DNA from 3 places in the Inquilinus sp. Marseille-Q2685 genome. Region 3 is predicted to be linked to each of the others. Evidence: riboswitches for the same ligand, from Rfam matches in the RefSeq annotation. Region 3 holds a riboswitch; each other region holds the start of a gene.
The links. A riboswitch is a leader RNA that binds a small molecule or an ion and turns the genes downstream of it on or off. The one in region 3 is predicted to bind S-adenosylmethionine.

Region 1 (7,189 bases), on a different contig from region 3:
GGCCGAAGGCAGCGTCGCCGGCGCCGCCCGCCGCATGAATCTGAGCGCGCCGGCGATGAGCCGGACGCTGGCCCGCATCCGCGACGCCGTCGGCGACCCGGTGCTGGTGCGCGCCGGCCGCCGGCTGGTGCCGACGCCGCGGGCGATCGAGCTGCGGGACCGCGTCCGCGCGGTGGTGGAGGATGCGCAGGCGCTGCTGCGGCCGGAGGGCGCCACCGACCCCTCGACGCTGGAGCGCACCTTCACCATCCGGGCCAGCGACTACGCCGCCGGTGTGTTCTCGGCCGGGCTGGCCGCGGCGGCGGCACGGCAGGCGCCGGGGGTCACCCTGCGCTTCACCGACCAGGGCCGGGAGGACGTCAAAGATCTGCGCGAGGGTCGCATCGACCTCGATATCGGCGTGCTGGGCAGCGAGACCGGCCCCGAGATCCGCGTCCAGACCCTGCTGCAGGACCGCTTCGTCGGGGTGGTGCGGGAGGGCCATCCGCTGCTGCGGGGCGCCATGACGGCCGAGCGCTTCGCCGCCGCGCCCCATATCAGCGCGTCCCGGCGCGGCCGCAGCCGCGGCCTGATCGACGATGCGCTGGAGCGGCAGGGCCTATCGCGCCGGGTGACGCTGGTGATGCCCAGCTTCTACGCCGCGCTGTTCACCGCCGCCTCTTCGGACATCGTCGCCGCGCTGCCGCTTGCCGTCGTCGCGCGCGCGGCGGCGCTGGGGTTGGCGGTGCGGTCCTTCGAGCTGCCGGTGACGGTGCCGACGGTCACCGTCGTCCAGTCCTGGCATCCGCGCTTCGACAAGGATGCCGGCCACCGCTGGCTACGCCAGCTGATCAAAGCGACGATCGGGGAGACGGCGGAGCGGCGGTGACGGGACCTACCCGAACCGCCGCACCGCTGTGATGCCCCTGCCCTCGTCCGCTTCGACACGGGCGGCTACCTCGCGCACCGGGTCGAGCGAGACGCAGGCCGCCCGGACATTGGCGTGGATCAGGGTCTCGCCGTCGGCCATCAGCCCGACATGGCCGGGGAAATAGACCAGGTCGCCGCGCCGCAGCCCGGCGCCCTCACCCGTGCCCACGAGCGTCCCCGCGGTCCGCGCCTGACGGTAGGTGTCGCGCTCGATGGCGTGGCCGGCCGCGGCGCAGGCCAGTTGGACCAGGCCGGAGCAGTCGATGCCGAGGCTGGAGCGGCCGCCCCACAGATAGGGCACGCCGAGGAAGCGCTGCGCCGTCGCCACCACATCGGGCTCGGCGGCGTCGAGCGGCCCCAGCGCCACCTCCGGCACCCAGCCGCCGGGCTCGCCGGCCTCGCGGATCCGGGCATAGCCCTTCGCCGTCTCCACCACCTCGACCGGGCTGCGGAAGCTCAGCGCGCGGACCGGCGGGCGCTTGAAGTCGGGATCCGGATAGAGGAAGGCGCGGAAGGCCCGGATCCGGTGGGTCGGCGCGGCGACCCGGTCGGACAGTGCCGCCGCCTCGACATAGCCGACATAGCCGTCGGCGGTGAGCTGGCCCCAGGCCCAGCCGTCCTTCACCTCGTAGACCGTGATGGTCTCGCCATGCAGCATCTCGGTCGCCTGGCCGCGCGACGCGTCGGGGGCCGAACGCATCGGCACGATGCCGCGGACCGCCTGGTGCAGCGTGCCGGCGGCGTAGCGTTCCGCCGCATGGACGCCGCGCAGGCTCTCGGACGCGAGGTCCGGCCGCCAGGGCACCAGGTTGCGGTCGATATCGGGCGAGGTGGTCACGCCGCGGCGCCGATCATGCTGGCGGCCTGGCGCACCAGGTCGGCGAAGCCGTCGAGATAGGCCTGGCCGGCCTCGGTCCGCTCGATCAGCACGTTGCGCCGGTCGGCCGGGTCGACGGTGCGGCGGGTCAGGCCCAGCTCGCCCAGCCGGTCGAGCGCGCGGGTCACCGCCGGCTTGGAGATGTGCAGGGTCGAGGACAGGCCGCGCACCGTGTGCGGCGCCGGGGTCAGGTAGATGGTGAGCAGGAGCGCGATCTGCCGCGACGACAGGTCCGGCGCCTCGCGCCGGACCGCCGCGGTCAGGGCGTGGCGCCACAGCTCCAGCGCCTGGTGCGAGGTCAGGGCGACGGTCATGCCGTCCTCTCCCTCGGCTCCGGCGATACGGTCGATCGAATCAGCGCCGGCCTCCAAACCGCTCCTCCAGCAGGGCGTAGACGGCCCGCATCGTCATCGCCTCGCCGCCCTTCGGCCGGCCCGGGCGGTCGGCGCCGTTCCAGGCATAGAGGTCGATATGCACCCAGGGCACGCCCGGCGCCACGAAGCGCTCGAGGAACAGGGCCGCGGTGATGGCCCCGCCGAAGCGCGTGTCGGGCGCGTTGTTGATGTCGGCGATGCCGGATCTCAGCAGCCGGTTGTAGGGCTGCCACAGCGGCAGGCGCCACAGCGGGTCCTCGACCCGGCGCGACACCGCGGCCAGCGCGTCGGCGGTGGCGTCGTCGTTCGAGAACATCGCCGGCACGTCGGTGCCGAGGGCGACCCGGGCGGCGCCGGTCAGGGTGGCGAAATCGACGATGATCTCGGGCTTCTCCGACGACGCCTCCTCCAGCGCGTCGCACAGCACCAGCCGCCCCTCGGCGTCGGTGTTGCCGATCTCGACCGTCAGCCCCTTGCGGCTGCGGTACACGTCCATCGGCCGGAAGGCGTCGCCGGACACCGCGTTCTCGACCGCCGGCACCAGCACGCGCAGCCGCACCGGCAGCTGCGCCATCATCACCATGCGGGCGACGCCGAGGGCATGGGCGGCGCCGCCCATGTCCTTCTTCATCAGCAGCATGTTGCCGGAATCCTTGAGGTCGAGGCCGCCCGAATCGAAGACGACGCCCTTGCCGACCAGCGTCACCTTCGGCGCCGACGGATCACCCCAGGTGATGTCGATCAGCCGCGGCGCCCGGCTGGAGGCGCGGCCGACGGCGTGGATCAGCGGGTAGTTGCGGGTCAGCAGCTCGTCGCCGACGGTGACGCTGAAGCGGGCGCCGAACTCCTTGGCCAGCGCCTCGGCCGCGGCGGCCAGCTCGGCCGGGCCGAGGTCGTTGGCCGGGGTGTTGACCAAGTCGCGCACCAGCGTGGGGGCGCTGGCCGCGCGCTCGACCGCGGCGCGGTCGGCCGCCTTCGGCCAGACCAGCTTGGCCGAGGCCCGCTCCGGCCCCTTGTAGCGGCCGTAGTGATAGCCGCCGAGCGCCCAGCCGAAGGCGGCGGCGGTGGCGGTCGCCGGCTCGGCCGAATCATCCAGCGAATAGGTGCCTGCCGGCAGGGACGTCGGCAGCCCGGCGAAAGCCCAGGCATCGGCCGCGGAGTCGATGCCAACCAGGATCGCGTCGACCCGCCCGCCTTCGCCCGGCAGCGCCAGGGTGCGGCCCGATTCCGCGGCGAAGCCGTTGGCCTCGGCCCAGGCCCGCTGCGCCGGCGTCGCGGCGGCGCGCCAGCCGTCCAACGCGGCCTTGCTGAGCGGGATCAGAGAGACGGTCTCTCCCTCGGCGGCATCGACCAGTTGAGGCAGCACGGCGCAGGCCTTCTTGCGTTCGGGAACTCGGGGCGGCACACCATGCTCCAGCCCGTTTGCCTTGCCAACCCCTCAGCCGGAGCGGACCCGCCATGCGCCTCGTCATCGGCAACAAGCGCTATTCCTCCTGGTCGCTGCGGCCCTGGCTGGCCCTGGCGCATCACGGCGTCGCCTTCGAGGAGGTCCTGATCCCGCTGTACCGTGACGGGTCGAAGGAGGCGATCCTGCGCCATTCGCCGAGCGGCAAGGTGCCGGCGCTGATCGACGGCGGCACCACGGTGTGGGACAGCCTGGCGATCCTCGAATACCTGGCCGAGCGCTTCCCGGATCTCGCCCTGTGGCCGCGCGACCCGGCGCGGCGGGCGCTGGCGCGGTCGGTCTCGGCCGAGATGCACAGCGGCTTCACGGCCCTGCGCAACGAGCTGCCGATGGACCTGGCGCCGGTCGATCCGGGCAAGGCCCGCAGCGACGCCACCGGGGCCGACATCGCCCGCATCACCGCGATCTGGCGGCAGTGCCGCGCGGCGGCTGGCGCCGAGGGCCCCTTCCTGTTCGGCGCCTTCGGCGCGGCCGACTGCATGTATGCGCCGGTGGTGGTGCGATTCGACCGCTATCGGGTGCCGCTCGACCCCGCCTGCCGGACCTATGCCGACGCGATCCTGGACCTGCCGGCGATGCGGCGCTGGGTCGAGGCGGGGATGGCCGAGCCCTGGGTGCTGATGTTCTGAGAGCGCCGCCCCTTCCCGATCGCCTTCAACCGTCATTGCGAGCGCAGCGAAGCAATCCAGAGGCTGGTGCACGCACCCCCTGGATTGCTTCGTCGGCTTCGCCTCCTCGCAATGACGATGAGGGACGAACGCCGACAAACCGCCAGGCGGCCCTGCCTCAGCCCCGGCCGATGTCGTCGATCTCGTAGGGCGTGGTCTGGTACAGCTGGTTGATCCAGTTGCCGAACAACAGATGGGCGTGGCTGCGCCACCGGTTCTGCGGGCGGCGAGCGGGGTCGTTCCCCGGGAAGTAGTCGTGCGGCAGGGCGATCGGCTTGCCGGCGGCGACGTCCCGGAAATATTCGTCGCCGAGCGTGTCGGTGTCGTATTCGACATGGTTGAACATGTGCAGCGACCGGCGCCCCGGGTCGTCCAGCAGGCACAGGCCGGCATCGTCCGACTCCATCAGCACCTTCATGCCGCTCTCGGCCGGGATGTCCTCGCGCCGCGTCTCGGTCCAGCGCGACACCGGAATGGTGAAGTCGTCCGAGAAGCCGCGGAGATAAGGCGAGGCCGGCTCGACGATGCGGTGGCGGTACACGCCGAACTTCTTCTGGGGCAGCGCGTGCTTGGGCACGCCGTGGAAATGGTGCACCGCCGCCTGGGCCCCCCAGCAGATGTTGAAGCAGCCATGGACGTTGGTCTGCGTCCAGTCGAAGACCCGGCGCAGCTCGTCCCAGTAGGTCACCTGCTCGAACGGCATCGTCTCGACCGGCGCGCCGGTGACGATGAAGCCGTCGAACTTCTCTGTCCGGACATCCTCCCAGTCGCGGTAGAAGGACAGGATGTGGTCGCTGGGCGTGTTGCGCGGGACGTGGTTGGTCATCTTGACCAGCGTCAGCTCGACCTGCAGCGGCGAGGCGCCAAGCAGCCGGGCGAACTGGGTCTCGGTCTTGACCTTGTTCGGCATCAGGTTCAGCAGGCCGATCCGCATCGGCCGGATGTCCTGCCGCACCGCCTGCGCCTCGAGCATCACCATGACCCCTTCCGCTTCGAGGACGGACCGGGCGGGCAGGTCGTTCGGAATCTTGATCGGCATAGCTTCGGTCGGTTTCCACGCGTCGTGGGCAGGACCGATTGTGGAATGACCCGCTTGGTTGTCGGTTCGACCACATCCTCCCTTTCGGGAGCGCCACCTTGCTCGGGGAAGCAGGTTGGCGTCGGGCAGTGCCCAACTCCTGATGTGCGTCAAGTTCTACGGGGTCGGCCGGCACATTTCAACTGGATGAATGTGGATCGACATCCGGTCCGCCGGGCTTAGCTGAGAGGCATCGTTCAGAGACCGTTTGGGAATGCGCTGGTGTGAGTCGGCTGGCGGGGGTTTCGAGAACCGGAGCGCAGCGGACGTGAAGTCCGTGAGCACCGGAAGCGGAGAAACCGCCGTCAGACGGCCGCACCAGCAGCATTCCCGAATGGTCTCTAGGGCGTCGCCCGGGCGGGCAGGCTGAGCACCGCATGCTCGGCATAGTAGCGGGCGGCGCCGGGATGAAGCGGCACGCCGAGGCCCCGCGTGGCCCCTTCGAGCGCGATCTCCTTGCCGCGCGGGTGGCCCGCCGCCAACAGGTCCAGCGTCGATTTCTGCCACAGCGCGCGGGTGATCTCGTAGACCGTGGCCTCGGCGATCCGTTCCGCCACCAGCCAGATCGCCCCGACCGACAGGCCCGGCACCTCCGCCGCGACGCCGTCATACAGGCCTGCGGGGATCGGCTCCTGGGTGAAGAACGGCACCTTGGCGATCAGGGCCTCCGCCTCCGGCCCTGTGACCGGCAGCAGCCGGATCGGCCGCCGCCGCGCCAAGTCGGCGATCACGCCGAGCGGCGGGCCGCCGGTCATCACCATGGCGTCGAGCCCACCTTCGGCCAGCAGGTCCGCGGACGGCTCCGGCCGCTCGTAGATCTCGGTCACATCCGTCTGCTTCAGGCCGTAGGCGGCCAGGATCAGGCGGATGTCGTAGATCGTGCCGGAGCCTTCGGCGCCGACCGAGACGCGCTTGCCCTTGAGATCCGCCACCGACTGCACCGGGCTGTCGGCCGGCACCACGACATGGACGAATTCGGAGAAGAGATGGGCGATGGCGCGCAGGCTGGTCACCGGCGGCTGGCCGGCGAAAGGCCCCTCGGCGGTGTAGGCGGCGAAGGCGACGTCAGCCTGGGCCAGGCCCGAATCGAACTCGCCGTCATGGATCCGCCGGATGTTGTCGATCGACCCGGCGCTGGCCTGGGCCACCGCGATCAGGCCGGAGACCCCGCAGCTGCCGCCGGCGCTGCCGCAGGGGGGCAGGCCGGGGGGGCCGGAGATGGCGCCGGCGATGATGCCGCCGATCGGGAAGTAGGTGCCGCCGGTGGTGCCGGTGCCGATCCGGAAGAACAGCGGGTCCTGCGCCCGCGCCGATCGCATCCCGCCGAGCCCCGCCGCGGCCATCCCGGCGGCGGGAAGCACCGAGGTCAGCAGGCGGCGGCGGGTCAGCATGGCGGTTCCCTTCAGGCGGCGTCGCGCATGGTCGGCGGCGTCTCGTCCGGCGCGCGCGGGTCGAGCTCGGCCGCGACCGGCGTCGTGGTCGGCACGGCGACGAAGCTGCCCTGCTCCTCGTTCGGCATCGCCGCGCGCCGGGTCATGCGGTAGATCGTGAACAGGGCCAGCAGCGCCGCGACCGAGCCGGTCCAGACGAACAGCCCGGACGGGCCCAGCAGCTGCATCACCCGCGACGCCACGATCGGCCCGAACACCGCGCCGACGCCATAGCACAGCAGCAGGCCGGCGGCGGCCGGCACCAGCTGCTCCGGCCGCATGAAGTCGTTCGCGTGGCTGAGGCTGAGCGGATAGATGGTGTAGGACAGCCCGCCGAAGGCCGCGAGCAGCACCAGCAGCAGCGTCATCGACAGCCCGCCGAACAGTG
Region 2 (7,189 bases), on a different contig from region 3:
CGCGGGCGGCCTGGCCGTCGGTGATGTTCGGCCGGGTGTCGGCCGAGCCGCCGGTGACGATTCGGGCCGGGTCGACGCCGGCCGCGCGCAGCGCCGCGGCCACCGCCTCGGCCCGCGCCTTGGCCTGGGCCGCGCCGTCGCCGGCGCCGTAGCCGACCACCCGCAGCTTCGGGCTCTGCGCCGTCTTGGCGACGTTTTCGATCGTGCTGCTGGCCGAGGCCGGCAGTGTCGTGCTGCCGCCGTCGAACTTGACCGTGCCGGCGACCCGGTTGTTGAAGCTGAAGGCCGGCTTCGACTCCTCCGCCGGGGCGGGCGCCGCGGCCTGGCCGGCGCCGCGGTTGCCGAAGCTGAGTGCGCCGGGCGCGCCCGAGGCGGCACGGTCGGCCTCAAGCTGGCTGCGCACCGCGGCCTGCTGTTCCGGCGTCGGCAGGTCGGTCGGCTTCTGCGGCACGCTGCCGAGATTGGGATAGGCCTGCTCCGAGGCCGGACGCGGCATCGACTCCATCGCCGGCGGGGCGGCGGTGTTGCGGCGCTGGCCGAAGCTCATCGGCGCCACCGTGCCGGTCGGCTGCTGCTGTGCCTGCTGCGCCGCCGCCTGCTGCTGCGCGATCTGCTGCTGCCGCTGGAAGGCAGCCTGGCGCTGCTGCTCGATCTGCGCCCGGCGCTGCTGCTGTGTCGCCTGCTGCTGCGCCCGGGCCTGCTGCATCGCGGCGCGGTCGGCATCGGTCTGGGCCAGCGCGGGCAGGGTGTAGGTCCTGGTGTCGCCCGCCTGCGCCGTGCCCAGCGGGCCGCCGACGCTGGGCACGGGCGGCGCCTCGGCCGGCCCGAGCGGCGTGACCTCGGCGGTCTCGACCTTGGGCACGGAGGCCTGGACGTCGCCCGCATAGGGCGTGCCGTCGAAGATGCGGCCGCCGCAGCCCGCGAGCGCGAGGCCGAGGGCGACGGTGGCAACGGCGCCACGGACCGGAAGGCCGGGGCGGGCGGAAGCGATCATGAGAGAGCCGGTGCGACGCATGGGCACGTGCCTAGCACACTTCGTTGAAAGGGTGGACTGGAAAGAGGATGGCCGTGCAAAGTGGCGGATAAGCGGCATTCTACGCCCGATTCCGCGCCTCGGGCGATGCCGCCGCAGACAGGGGATCCTTGGCCATGACCGAACGCCACCGCGCGGCCCCCAGCCGGACGAAGTCCGGCGAAGCAAAGCTCAAGACCCGGACGAAGTCTGGTGACGCCAGTCCCAAGGCCCGGACGAAGTCCGGCGAAGCCGAGCCCGAGACCCGGGCGAAGCCCGGCACCGCGGCGCCGGAGGCCCCGCCGCCGGCGGATCCGGCCGAGCTGGCGCGCCGCATGGTCGAGATCGCCGAGCGCAGCGCCCGGCTGGTCACCGCCTTCCTGGAGAAGCAGGGCCGCGCCGAGACGCCGGAGCTGGACCCGCTCAACATCGGCTCGGCCTTCCTGGCCATGACCCAGCGGCTGATGGCCGACCCGACCCGGCTGATGCAGGCCCAGATGTCGCTGTGGCAGGACTATGCCACGCTGTGGAGCCGCACCGCCCAGCGCCTGCTGGGCCAGGAGGCGGAGCCGGTGGTGACGGCGGAGAAGAGCGACAAGCGCTTCAAGGACCCGGCCTGGAGCGAGGTCGCGGTGTTCGACTTCATCAAGCAGTCCTACCTGCTGACCGCCCGCTGGCTGCAGGGTTCGGTCCGCCAGGTCGAAGGGCTGGACGCCAAGACCGCGAAGAAGGTCGATTTCTACACCCGGCAGTTCATCGACGCGATGGCGCCGTCCAACTTCGTCGCCACCAATCCGGAGGTATTGCGCAGCACGCTGGAATCGCGCGGCGAGAACCTGGTCCGCGGCCTCGAGAACATGCTGGCCGACCTGGAGCGCGGCCAGGGCCAGCTGGCCATCAGCATGACCGACCGCACCGCCTTCGAGATCGGCCGCAACATCGCCGTCACCCCCGGCAAGGTGGTGTTCGAGACCGATCTGATGCAGCTGATCCAGTACGACCCGGCCACCGAGACGGTGGCGCGGCGGCCCCTCCTCATCATCCCACCCTGGATCAACAAGTACTACATCCTCGACCTGAAGCCGCAGAACAGCCTGATCCGCTGGACGGTGGAGCAGGGCCACACCGTCTTCGTGATCTCCTGGGTCAACCCGGACGCGCGGCTCGCGGGCAAGAATTTCGCCGACTACATGCTGGAGGGCCCGCTGGCGGCGCTGGGCGCGATCGAGCAGGCGACCGGCGAGCGCGAGGTCAACGCCGTCGGCTACTGCCTGGGCGGCACGCTCTTGGCCAGCACCCTGGCCTGGATGACGGCCAAGGGCGAGGACGACCGGATCAGGAGCGCGACCTATCTGACCACGCTGACCGACTTCACCGATCCGGGCGAGCTCGGCATCTTCGTCGACGAGGAGCAGCTGCGGACGATCGAGGCGAAGATGTCCGGCAAGGGCTATCTCGAAGGCTCGGCCATGGCGACGACCTTCAACCTCCTGCGTGCCAACGACCTCATCTGGTCCTTCGTCGTCAGCAACTATCTCCTGGGCAAGGACCCCTTCCCCTTCGACCTGCTGTACTGGAACAGCGACGCGACCCGGATGCCGGCCGCGATGCACAGCTTCTACCTGCGCAACATGTATCAGGAGAACCGGCTGGTGCAGCCGGGCGGCATCACCCTGGCCGGGGTGCCGATCGACCTGACCACGATCAAGACGCCGAGCTTCATGCTGTCGACCCGCGACGACCATATCGCGCCCTGGGCGTCGACCTACGCCGCGACCCAGCTGTTCGGCGGCCCCGTGCGCTTCTGCCTCAGCGCCTCCGGCCACATCGCCGGTGTGGTCAACCCGCCGGCGGCGAAGAAGTACTGCCACTGGGTCAACACCCGGACGCCGGCGAGCCCCGAATCCTGGCTCAAGGGGGCGAAGCAGGTCGAAGGCTCCTGGTGGCCGGAATGGCAGAAATGGATCTCTCGCCACGCTGGCGGCCAGGTCCCGGCCCGGCATCCCGGTGACGGCAAGCTGACCCCGATCGAGGACGCGCCGGGACGGTATGTTCGTGCGACGTAAGGAGCCTCACGCCGCCAGGCTCGCCGCCGGCGCATGAACCCGCCGCAGCTCGGCCAGGCGGTCGCCCTCCAGCACCCGGTCGAGATGGATCTCCGGCCGCAGCGCGGCGGTCAGGACGACGCGGTAGAGATGGGTCCACAGCCCGGCGCCGCGATGCACCACGGCGTAGAGGATCTCCCGCCGGTGCGGGTCGCGCGGGCCGGGACAGGGCCGCTCGTCGAGCCGCTCGATGGTGTCGCCGGGGCCAGCGAGCGGAATCGCGGCGGAAGCGGATGCGGACATGAAAAACCCTCCTTCGCGGTTGCGAGGAGGGCTGACGCGCGGCGTTCGACCCGTTTGGTTGCCGGTCCGGCCGCATCGCCCCTCTTGCGAGAGGCCACCACCTTGCCCGGGAAGGCAGGTTGGCGTGGGCGTCAGCCCAACTCTGGATGCGAGGCCGGATTTAGCGCGCCGCGCGGTCCGGCGCAAGAGGGATGGCGCCCCCTTGCCTGCAGCCCCCGGATCGTCGGACCCTGATCCCGTCCTCCAGCGGGAGCCTGCGATGCCCGATCCCTCCCCTGCCCGGCCCATCCCTGCCCGGCCCGTGCCCGATCTGTTCGCGGCGCGGCCCCAGGCCTATGACCGCTTCACCCGGGCCGAATGGGCGGCGCTCCGGGCCTCGACGCCGATGGCGCTGTCCGAGGCCGAACTGGCCGAACTGCGCGGGCTGAACGAGCCGGTGTCGCAGGCCGATGTCGCCGACATCCTGCTGCCCCTGTCGCGCCTGCTGAACCTGCACGTCGCCGCCGCCCGCAGGCTCGACGGGGTGCAGGACGCCTTCCTCGGCCGGCCCGGCCCGCCACCGCCCTACATCATCGGAATTGCCGGCAGCGTCGCCGTGGGTAAGAGCACCTTCGCGCGGCTGCTGCGCCTCTTGCTGTCGCGCTGGCCCGACCACCCGCGGGTCGAGCTCGTGACCACCGACGGCTTCCTCTGGCCGAAATCGGTGCTGGAGGAGCGCGGGCTGATGCGCCGCAAGGGCTTCCCCGAGAGCTACGACCTGCGCCGGATGATCGGCTTCCTGGCCGCGGTGAAGTCCGGCCGGCCGGAGGTCGAGGCGCCGGTCTATTCCCACCTCGCCTACGACATCCTGCCCGGCGAGAAGCAGGTGGTCCGCCGGCCGGACATCCTGATCTTCGAGGGGCTGAACGTGCTGCAGGCCCCGGCCGGGGCCTCGGTCGTCACCTCCGATTTCTTCGACTTCTCGGTCTATGTCGATGCCGCGGAGGAGGACATCGCCCGCTGGTTCGTCGAGCGCCGCCTGCTGCTGCAGCGCACCGCGTTCCGCGACCCGTCCTCCTATTTCCATCACCAGCGCGACCTGCCGGAGGCCGAGGCCCGCCGCGCCGCCCGCGAGATCTGGGACCAGATCAATGGGGTGAACCTGCGCGAGAACATCCTGCCGACCCGGCAACGCGCCCGGCTGGTGCTGCACAAGGCCGCCGACCATTCGGTCGACGCCGTCGCCCTGCGCCGGATGTGACCATGGACCTGCCGCTCGGACCGCTGATCGGATCGGGCAAGGAGGCCGAGGTCTTCGACGCCGGCGACCTGGTGGTCAAGTTGTATCGGACGACGGCGGCCGCGCCGAAGCGGGCGGCGTTCCGCGAGGCGTCGATCCTGGCGCTGGTCGAGACGCTCGGGCTGCCCGCGCCGTCGGTCCGGGGCGTGGGGCAGATCGAGGGCCGGTGGGGCATCGCGATGACCCGCGCCGACGGCCCGTCCCTTGCCGACACGATGCACCGCCGGCCCGACCAGGTGCCGGCCTGCCTGGAGCGGATGGCCCGGCTGCAGATCGCGATCCACGGCCGGCCGGGAACGCATCTCGGCAGCCTGAAGGCGCGGCTGGCGGCGAATATCGGCCGTGCCGGGATGCCGGACGAGGTGCTGCGGCGCCGGCTGCTGGACGGCTTGGCCGCGCTGCCGGAGGGCGACCGCCTGTGCCACGGCGACTTCCACCCCTGGAACATCCTGGGGCCGCCGGGGCGGGAGATGGTGGTCGACTGGCTGGACGCCTGCGCCGGCGATCCCGCCGCCGATGTCTGCCGCTCCTACGTGCTGATCCGGCCCGTGGCGCCGGACCTGGCCGCCGCCTATATCGATGCCTACGCCGCGGCTGCGGGCGAAAGCCGGGACCGGATCTTCGCCTGGCTGCCCTTCGTCGCCGCCGCCCGCCTGGCCGAGGACGTGCAGGAGGAGGTTGACGGGCTGATGACGATGGCCGCATCCGGATCGCCGCCCTGACCCCCCGGATCCGGCTGTGCCGGCCCAGCATGTCCGAGCCGATTCCGCGTCGACCTTGCCATTGCGCCTGTATTCCCCCATGTTTAGGGGGTCATTCTGGTTTGGACGGCCGGCCTGCCATGCCCTCGCGGCCGCGGATCCCTCGCCTTTCCCCTTTCCGTTTGATGCGTCGCGCAGTTCCGCGCGGCGCCACCCCTCAACTGGAGGAAAAGCGATGCCGATCGGCACCGTGAAGTGGTTCAACAGCACCAAGGGCTTCGGCTTCATTCAGCCGGAGAACGGCGGCCCGGACGTCTTCGTCCACATCTCCGCCGTCGAACGCGCCGGGCTGCGCGGCCTGAACGAAGGCCAGCAGATCTCCTACGAGGAGCAGCGCGACCCGAAGCGCGGCAAGACCTCGGCGGAGAACCTGAAGGCCGTCTGAGCCTTCGGTCGTGGAGCGGATCAGGAGCGCCCGCGCCGTCGGGCGCTCCTTTTCTTGTGACAAGCAGCGATGCGGACGCATCGCGTCAGAAGGAGGCCGCCATGCCGTTCAAGCCGAACTACAATCAGCAGCGCAGCGAGCGAAACCGCGCCAAGGAACAGAAGAAGCAGGAGAAACTGCAGAAGCGCGAGGAAGAGACCGCGCGCCGCAAGGCCGCCCAGGAGAGCGACGCGCCACCCCGGGACGACGAGACCGAGCCGTCCTGACCCGACCCGTCACCGGAGTGCCGACATGGCCCGGACCAAGAAGCAACCCAACGACAGCGGCTTCGTGCTGTTCAACATCGTCTACCAGGACGGAACGCTGAGCTCGAACCGCAAGGTTCCCCGCTCCGAGGCCGACGGGCTGGACGGCGACGCCCCGGCACGCGCCTTCATCGAGGCCCAGGACCGCAAGATCGCCGAGATGTCCGGCAATCCCCGCGGCCCGATCAAGACCATGACCCGGCTGCGCGGCCAATAGCCGGTCGGCGCGGCGGCCCGGGGCCGCCGCCTCTCTCCCCTACCCCATCCACGCCGCGCTGAACTTCGCGTGGCTGCCGTCGTGCAGGCGCAGATGCAGCCACTGGTCGACGAAGGCCTTGAACACCACGTCGCCGCGCGGCAGCAGATAGGCCTTCTCGGCGAAGGTGAAGGGCTGGTCGGGATGCACGGCGCACAGGCCGGGGCGCAGCTTCTGCTGCAGCCGGGACTCGCTGGCGTCGGTGATCATCACATCGGCCCGGCCGGCCAGGATCTCGTCGAAGATCTTGGTGTTGTCCGGGAAGATGGTGATCGTCGCCGCCTTGATCTTCTCGCGCACGAAGGCCTCGTTGGTACCTCCCGGCGGCTCGATCACGGTGACGCCGGGCTGATCGATCTGCTCCACCGTCTGGAACTTCTCGACATTCTCGCATCTGGTGATCGGCGTCTTGCCGTCGACATCGATCGGGATGCTGAAGAAGGCCTGCTTCTGGCGCTGCAAGGTCACGCTGATGCCGCCCATCGCCATGTCGCAGGCGCCGCCGGTGAAGTCCGCCATCAGCGTCTTCCAGCTGGTCTTGACGAACTCCGCCTTCACCCCGAGCGCCGCGGCCAGGTCACGGGCCATGTCGATGTCGATGCCCTCGTACTCGCCCTTGGCCGGGTCGAGATAGGTGAAGGGCTTGTAGTCGCCGGTTGTGCAGACCTTCAGCACCCCGGCCTTGGCCACGGCGTCGAGCGTGTCGACGCGGTCCGCCGCGGTCGCGGCGGCGGCAGGCAGGACGAGCAGCAGAGCGGCGGCGAGCAGGCGCATGGTTCCTCCCGGTTTGAGTCGGCGAGGATCTTAGTCGGACAATTGGGACGCTACCAACAGGGTCGTCGC
Region 3 (7,189 bases):
GGGTCCCGCCATTGTGCCAGACGACGCGGCCGTTCGGGGTCAGCACGCCGACCCAGCCCATCGCGTAGAAGGCCTTGTCGGTGATCCCCACCCGCGCCGTGCGGGTGACCGCCATGTTCTCCGGCGAAACGATCTTTCGGCCGTCGAAGCTGCCGTCGCGCAGCTGCAGCCGCAGCCAGCGCGCCATGTCCTCGATGGTGGAGTTCATGTCGCCGGCGCCGCCGAAGGCGTAGGGGAACAGCGGGGTGAACGGCACCTCCACCGTGCCGTCGGGGGTCCAGCGATGGCCCTGGGTATGGTCGGGCGCGGCCTCGATCGCCTCGGCGGTCGTCGATGTCTCGGCCATGCCCAGCGGCTCCAGCAGGTCCCGGCGCAGCACCGCGTTCCAGTCCGCGGCCTCCTCGCCGCGTGCGACGATGCGGCCGGCCAGCATGTGGGTGATGTTGGTGTAGGCGAAGGTGGAGCGGAAGCTCGACACCGGCTCGACATGGCGCAGCGATCGGATCATCGCCGCCTCGTCCAGCCCCAGGATGCCGAGCGAATCATTGGCGTAGGGCGGCAGGCCCGAGCGCTGCGCGAGCAGGTCGAACACCCGGAACTCGCGCGTCACCCAGGGGTCCTTCAGCTGGAATTCCGGGTCGAGGTCGACGACGCGGTCGTCCCAGCGCAGCGTGCCGCGGTCCACCGCGATCGCCAGGGTGGCGGCGAGGAACGCCTTGGTGGTCGATCCGATCTGGAACACGGTGCGCGTGCCCACCGCCCCGCCCTTCGCCTTGCTGCGCACGCCGAAGCCATGGGCGTAGACCAGCTTGTCGCCGCTGACGATGCCGATGGCGAGGCCCGGCGTGTCGAATGCCTTCATCCCGGCCGCGGCATAGGCTTCGAGCTCGGGCTCCAGGGCGGGGATCCGCGCGTCCATCGGCGCATCCGCGGCCCGCGCCGCCGGGCCGACGACGGACAGGGCCAGGATGGCGAGCGCCGCGGCTGTGAAGCGCCGCCGGGACGCCGATGGCGCGCTGTAGTGCCGAATCTGCCGATTGCTCATGAAGCCTCCTGAAAATAGCGCATGAAAATTTCCATTCTGAAGAACAGAATTATCACAAACAGTCCTGCGTCGGTCAAAGCGGAACGGAGCAGCAGCCTGCGCCCGATCGATTGACCTCGCCCGTCGAACGCGCCTTACTGGCGCCCAATGAACAGGGGGAGGCTGGAAGATGGGACGGATGATTCGGGCGTCGCTGGCGGCAGCGGCGGCAGCCCTCGTCGGATCGATGGCGGCGGCACAGACGCTGGAGGTCGCGACCGACCAGTCGCCGGTCGGGCTGGACCCGCATGTCGCCACCTCCTTCGCCACGGTGCTGGTCAACGGCGCGGTCTATGAGGGCCTGACCTCGATCGACAAGGACCTGAAGGTGGTGCCGGAGCTGGCCGAATCCTGGACCATCTCGCCCGACGGCCTGACCTATGTCTTCACCCTGCGGCCGGGCGCGAAGTTCCACGACGGGTCGCCGGTGACCCCGGCCGACGTCGCCGCCAGCTTCGCCCGGGTGCGCGACCCGAAGACCGGCTCGCCCTATGCCAGCCGCATCGACATGGTGAAGTCGGTCGAGCCGACCGGCGACCGGCAGGTGACGGTGACGCTGTCGACGCCGTCGGCGCCGTTCCTGGCCAACCTGCCGCAGATCGTGATCGTGCCGGCCGCGGCGGCGACCGGCGGCATCGACCTGCAGCGCAGGACCGACGGCACCGGCCCGTTCACGCTGAAGGAATGGGTGCCCGACACCTACCTGCTGCTGGCGAAGGCCGACGGCTACTGGCAGCCGGGGCTGCCGAAGCTCGACGCGATCAAGTTCAACATCGTGCCCGAGGCCTCGACCCGGCAGGTCGGCATCTCCGGCGGCACCTATCAGCTGCTGCCGAATGTCGACCCGGCCACGGCGGCGACGCTGCAGGGCACCCCCGGCGTCACGCTCCTGGAGACGACCGATCTGTCCTACACGCTGGTCGGCATGAACGTGTCGAAGCCGCCCTTCGACAACCCGAAGGTGCGCCAGGCGCTGAACACCGCGATCGACCGGTCGCAGATCGTCGAGGCCGCCTATTTCGGCAAGGGCCAGCCCGGCGGGCCGCTGTCGCCGGCGCTGAAGGACTGGGCGCTGCCGGTGTCGGACTATCCCTGCTACGCCGCGGATCCGGAGAAGGCGAAGACGCTCCTGGCCGAGGCCGGCGTGGCCCTGCCGCTGAAGGCCGAACTGAAGGTGCTGGGCTCGAACCAGCTGGTGGTCGACGTCGCCCAGGTGGTGCAGGCGCAGCTCAACGCCGCCGGCTTCGAGGTGGCGCTGAACGTGCAGGAGCAGGGCACCTTCATCCAGGACTGGCGCAACTCCAACTTCCAACTCTTCGCCTCGATCAACGGCGGCGTCGCGGATCCGGACGGCTACATGTTTCGCACCTTCCGCACCGGCGGCTCGACCAACGTCTTTAAGTATTCGGACGCCGAGGTCGACCGCCTGCTGGACGAGGGGCGGACGACGCTGGATCCGGCGAAGCGCAAGGCGATCTACGCCGACCTGCAGAAGCGCCTGGCCTGCGACGGGCCGATCGCGCATCTGGCCTTCGGCCAGCTCTTCACCGCGGTGCGCGACGGCGTGACCGGATACGAGATCACCGGCAACCGCTCCACCCGCTCGCTGCGCCAGACGGCGCTGGAGAAGTGATGATTCCAGCCTATCCTTTCTTGTCATTGCCGGGCTTGACCCGGCAATCCAGAGGATGTCGACAGTCTCTGGATGCCCGGGTCAAGCCCGGGCATGACAGAAAAGGGGTTGCGGCGGGACCGAGCTATCGTCCCGGTGAGGCGTCATGGTCCGCTTCCTGACCGGGCGGCTGCTCGACCTGCTGGTGGTGCTGTTCGGGGTCTCGGTCGTCGCCTTCCTGATGATCCGGCTGATCCCGGGCGATGCGGTGCAGATCATGCTCGGCGCCAACAGCGAGGTGACGCCCGACCGGATCGCGGCGCTGCGCCAGCGCCTCGGCCTCGACCAGCCGCTGGTGACGCAGTATCTCGCCTGGCTCGGCGGGCTGCTGACCGGCGATCTCGGCACCAGCCTGTGGACCGGCCGGCCGGTTCTGGAGGAGATCGCGGCCCGGATCGGCGTCACCATCGAGGTGACGCTTTTGGCGCTCGCCGTCTCGGTGGCGCTGGCGGTGCCGGCCGGCTGCCTGATGGCCTATTTCCGCAACTCGGCGCGCGACTATCTGGTGCGGGTGGTCACCATCGCCGGCGTCACCGTGCCCTCCTTCTGGCTCGGCGCGCTGCTGATCTACCTGTTCCACGGCGTGTTCCCGGCCTTCCCGGCGATCGGCTTCGTGCCGCTGGCCGAGGATCCCGTCGGCAACCTGCAGCGGATGCTGCTGCCGACCATCGCGCTGGCCGTGCCGGTGCTGGCCTCGCTGTCGCGCATCGTCCGCTCCGCCATGCTCGACGCGCTGGGGCAGGACTACATCCGCACCGCCCGGGCCAAGGGCGTCAGCGAGCGGTCGGTGGTGTTCCACCACGCCTTCCGCAACGCCATGATCCCCTTCGTCACCGCGCTCGGCATCTCCGCCGGCTATCTGTTCGGCGGCGCCATCGTGGTCGAGCAGGTCTTCGCCCTGCCGGGGCTCGGCCGGCTGATGCTGGGCGCGATCGCGGAGCGGAACTACCCGCTGATCCAGGCGGCGATCCTGCTGGTCACCGCCGGATTCGTGCTGGTGAACTTCGTCACCGACATGCTCTACGCCGCGCTCGACCCGCGGATCGGCCTCAGATGACGGCACTGCTGCCCGAGACCCTGGCGCCGCCCTCGCGCCGCCGCATCGCGGCGCCGCGCCACCCGCTGGTCTGGATCGGCGGGGCGCTGGTGCTGCTGCAGGTCGGGGCGGCGCTGCTGGCGCCCTGGATCGCGCCGGACGACCCGCTGGCCCAGCATGTCATCCGGCGAATGAAGGGCCCCAGCGTCGCGGCGTGGCTCGGCACCGACCAGTTCGGCCGGGACGTGCTGTCGCGCATCCTCTACGGCTATCGCGCCTCGCTCGCCGCCTCGGCCAGCGCGGTGCTGCTGGCGCTCCTGGTCGGCGGCACCCTGGGCGTGGCCGCGGCGCTGCGCGGCGGCTGGCTCGACCGCGCCGGCATGCGGCTGATGGACATCCTGTTCGCCTTCCCGATCATCCTGCTGGCGATCGGCATCGTCGCCATGCTGGGGCCGGGGGCGACGACCACGGCGCTGGCGATCGGCGTCGTCTACATCCCGGTCTTCGCCCGCCTCCTGCGCGGCCCGGCTCTGGTGGTCGCCGGCAGCCAGTATGTGCTGGGCGCCCGCGCCATCGGGGCGGGCGAGGGGCGGGTGCTGTGGCGCCATGTGCTGCCCAACCTCGCCAGCGTCATCCTGGTCCAGGCCAGCCTGTCGCTGTCCACCGCCATCCTGGTCGAAGCGTCGCTGTCCTTCCTCGGCCTCGGCACCCAGCCGCCGACGCCGTCGCTCGGCCGCATGCTGGCCGAGGCGCGCGGCTATCTGCTGCTGTCGCCCTGGGATTCGATCTTCTCCGGCCTTGCCATCCTGTTGGCGTCTTTCGGCTTCAACCTGCTCGGCGACGGGCTGCGCGATGCGCTCGATCCCAGGCTGCGGGGTAGTGGATGATGGCTGAGGCGAAGACGATGGAGGCGGTGACGGTCCGGCCGCCGGTGGCGGCGGATCTGCCGGCTCTGGCGGATGTGGCCTGGCGCAGCACCCGCGCCGCCTTCGAGCACATCCTCCCGGCCGCGGTCCTGGACCGCAAGCGGCCGGAGGATTTCGCCCGCCGCTTCGCCGCCCGGCTGCCGGACCTGCGCGTCGCCGTCGATGCCCATGACGCGCAGCTCGGCTTCTCGCTGATGACCGGGTCGCATCTCGACATGCTGTTCGTCGACCCGGCGGCGCAGGGCCGGTCGGCCGGCACCGCCCTCCTGGCCGACGCCGTGGCGCGCGGCTGCCGCACGCTGGAGAGCTTCGCCCACAACCGGCTCGCCCGCCGCTTCTACGAATCCCGCGGCTTCCGACTGTGCCGCTCCTACCGCCGGCTCTATGAGGGGCTCGAGCTGCCCTTCGTGCTCTACGCCCTGGCCGAAGGATGAAAGGCAGCGTTGCCCGAAACGCATTGCCCGATTGCCGTTTTGCCGATAAGTCTTGGGGCCGCCGCTCCTGACAGCGGCCCCGTGGTGATTTGAGCCGACCGGCTTGCGGCCACGTTAATCTCCGCTAAAAGGTCGGATGCGCGCAGGTCCCGCACGCACCGCCTCCCGGTCGGATCGAGGAGTCGGTGAGATGGATCGATACGAAGCCCCCAGCGAAGACGAATTCGGCCCCGAGACCGCGCTGATCCGCGGCGGCACCCGACGAACGCCCTATGGCGAGACCTCCGAGGCGATCTTCCTGACCTCGGGGTTCGTCTATGACAGCGCCGCGGCGGCCGAGGCGCGCTTCACCGGCGACGAACCGGGCTTCGTCTATTCCCGCTACGGCAACCCGACGCTGGAGGTGCTGGAGCAGCGCCTGGCCCTGCTGGAAGGGGCCGAGGGCTGCCACGTCACCGCCAGCGGCATGTCGGGCGTGTTCACCGCGCTGTTCTGCCATCTGCGCGGCGGCGACCACGTCGTGGCCAGCCGGGCGCTGTTCGGCTCCTGCTTCGTCATCCTCGGCACCATCCTGCCGCGCTACGGCATCACCACCACCTTCGTCGACGGCGGCGACCTCGCGGCCTGGGAGGCGGCGATGCGGCCGAACACCCGGGCCGTGTTCCTGGAGACGCCGGCCAACCCGACACTGGACCTGGTCGACGTCGCCGCTGTGGCGAAGATCGCCCATGCCGCCGGCGCCAAGGTGTTCATCGACAACGTCTTCGCCACGCCCCTGGGCCAGAAGCCGCTGGAGCTCGGCGCCGATGTGGTGATCTACTCCGCCACCAAGCACATCGACGGCCAGGGCCGGGTGCTGGGCGGCGCGGTGCTGGCCGACAGGAAGTTCCTGACCGACGACTTCCTGCCCTATTACCGGCACACCGGCCCGGCCCTGTCGCCCTTCAACGCCTGGGTGCTGGTGAAGGGGCTGGAGACGCTGGGCCTCAGGGTCGAGCGCCAGGTTTCCAGCGCCCACCGCCTGGCGCAGCTGGTCGAGGCGCATCCGGCGGCGAAGTCGGTGCGCTACCCTTGGCTGAAGAGCCACCCGCATCACGAGCTGGCGAAGCGCCAGATGAAGAACGGCGGCACGCTGGTCGCCTTCGACCTCGGCAGCAAGGCGGCGGCCTTCGCCTTCCTCGATGCGCTGCGGCTGGTCGACATCTCGAACAATCTCGGCGACACCAAGTCGCTCGCCACCCATCCGACCACCACCACCCACCGGGCGATGGAGGCGGCGGACCGCGCCGCCATGGGCATCACCGAAGGGCTGGTGCGGCTGTCGGTCGGCCTCGAGGGCATCGAGGACCTGGAGCGCGACCTGTCCCGCGCCCTCGACGCGGCGAAGCGGGCCGGCTGACGGCGGAACCCTCGCGGGGTGAGGCACGGCGCCGCGCCCCCCGATCCCGGCGACCGGAATTCGGTTCTGCCGCGTTGTGGCGGACGAAGGGGGATTCTCGTCCCTGGAGTTCGCATGATGAGATGGAAGCTCGCCCTGGCCGCGATGGCCGGGCTGGCGATGACGGCCCTGACGGCGACGGCGGCCGATGCCGCGCCGGGCTACACCACCGCTTCGGTCCGGCTGCGCGCCGGGCCGGGGGCCGACTATCCGGTGGTCGCGCGGCTGCGGCCGGGCGTGCCGGTGCAGATCTTCGGCTGCCTCGACGGCTGGGCCTGGTGCGACATCGGCGTCGGTCCCGACCGCGGCTGGACCGACGGCCGGTTCCTGGCGGCCGATGTCCAGCATCGCCGCCGGATCATCGTCGAGGCGGCGCCGGTGATCGGCGTGCCGGTGATCACCTTCGATGCCGGCCCGTACTGGGATAACTACTACCGCGGCCGGCCCTGGTACCGCGACCGCGGCCGCTGGGTGCATTAGCGGCGAGAGAGAAGGGCGGCTCCACCGGAGCCGCCCGTTTCATTCGGCAGGCGTGCTCGGCGCCTCGGCCCGCGGCTTCGGCGCGATCGACCCGCCCAGCAGCTTCTCGTGCACCCATT

Region 1: another riboswitch for S-adenosylmethionine. It lies ahead of metA (homoserine O-succinyltransferase); the one in region 3 lies ahead of metZ (O-succinylhomoserine sulfhydrylase).
Region 2: another riboswitch for S-adenosylmethionine. It lies ahead of LG391_RS17095 (hypothetical protein); the one in region 3 lies ahead of metZ (O-succinylhomoserine sulfhydrylase).

The regions. Positions count from the first base shown of each region.
Region 1 covers NZ_CAKAKL010000006.1:208,030-215,218, forward strand. The annotation lists gene LG391_RS24900 (LysR family transcriptional regulator) at 1-868, shown strand, start outside; gene LG391_RS34890 (NlpC/P60 family protein) at 875-1,747, opposite strand; gene LG391_RS24915 (MarR family winged helix-turn-helix transcriptional regulator) at 1,744-2,100, opposite strand; gene LG391_RS24920 (M17 family metallopeptidase) at 2,141-3,526, opposite strand; gene LG391_RS24925 (glutathione S-transferase family protein) at 3,619-4,254, shown strand; gene metA (homoserine O-succinyltransferase) at 4,412-5,332, opposite strand; SAM-I-IV-variant riboswitch at 5,377-5,483, opposite strand; gene LG391_RS24935 (TAXI family TRAP transporter solute-binding subunit) at 5,713-6,762, opposite strand; gene LG391_RS24940 (MFS transporter) at 6,774-7,189, opposite strand, start outside.
Region 2 covers NZ_CAKAKL010000002.1:1,709,169-1,716,357, forward strand. The annotation lists gene LG391_RS17085 (OmpA family protein) at 1-994, opposite strand, end outside; gene phaC (class I poly(R)-hydroxyalkanoic acid synthase) at 1,348-3,078, shown strand; gene LG391_RS17095 (hypothetical protein) at 3,085-3,360, opposite strand; SAM-I-IV-variant riboswitch at 3,405-3,515, opposite strand; gene coaA (type I pantothenate kinase) at 3,620-4,600, shown strand; gene LG391_RS17105 (phosphotransferase family protein) at 4,603-5,361, shown strand; gene LG391_RS17110 (cold-shock protein) at 5,576-5,785, shown strand; gene LG391_RS17115 (hypothetical protein) at 5,887-6,051, shown strand; gene LG391_RS17120 (hypothetical protein) at 6,077-6,307, shown strand; gene LG391_RS17125 (transporter substrate-binding domain-containing protein) at 6,347-7,120, opposite strand.
Region 3 covers NZ_CAKAKL010000005.1:321,525-328,713, forward strand. The annotation lists gene LG391_RS23670 (serine hydrolase) at 1-1,045, opposite strand, end outside; gene LG391_RS23675 (ABC transporter substrate-binding protein) at 1,215-2,717, shown strand; gene LG391_RS23680 (ABC transporter permease) at 2,863-3,813, shown strand; gene LG391_RS23685 (ABC transporter permease) at 3,810-4,679, shown strand; gene LG391_RS23690 (GNAT family N-acetyltransferase) at 4,679-5,152, shown strand; SAM riboswitch at 5,224-5,300, shown strand; gene metZ (O-succinylhomoserine sulfhydrylase) at 5,343-6,551, shown strand; gene LG391_RS23700 (SH3 domain-containing protein) at 6,666-7,070, shown strand; gene LG391_RS23705 (efflux RND transporter permease subunit) at 7,110-7,189, opposite strand, start outside.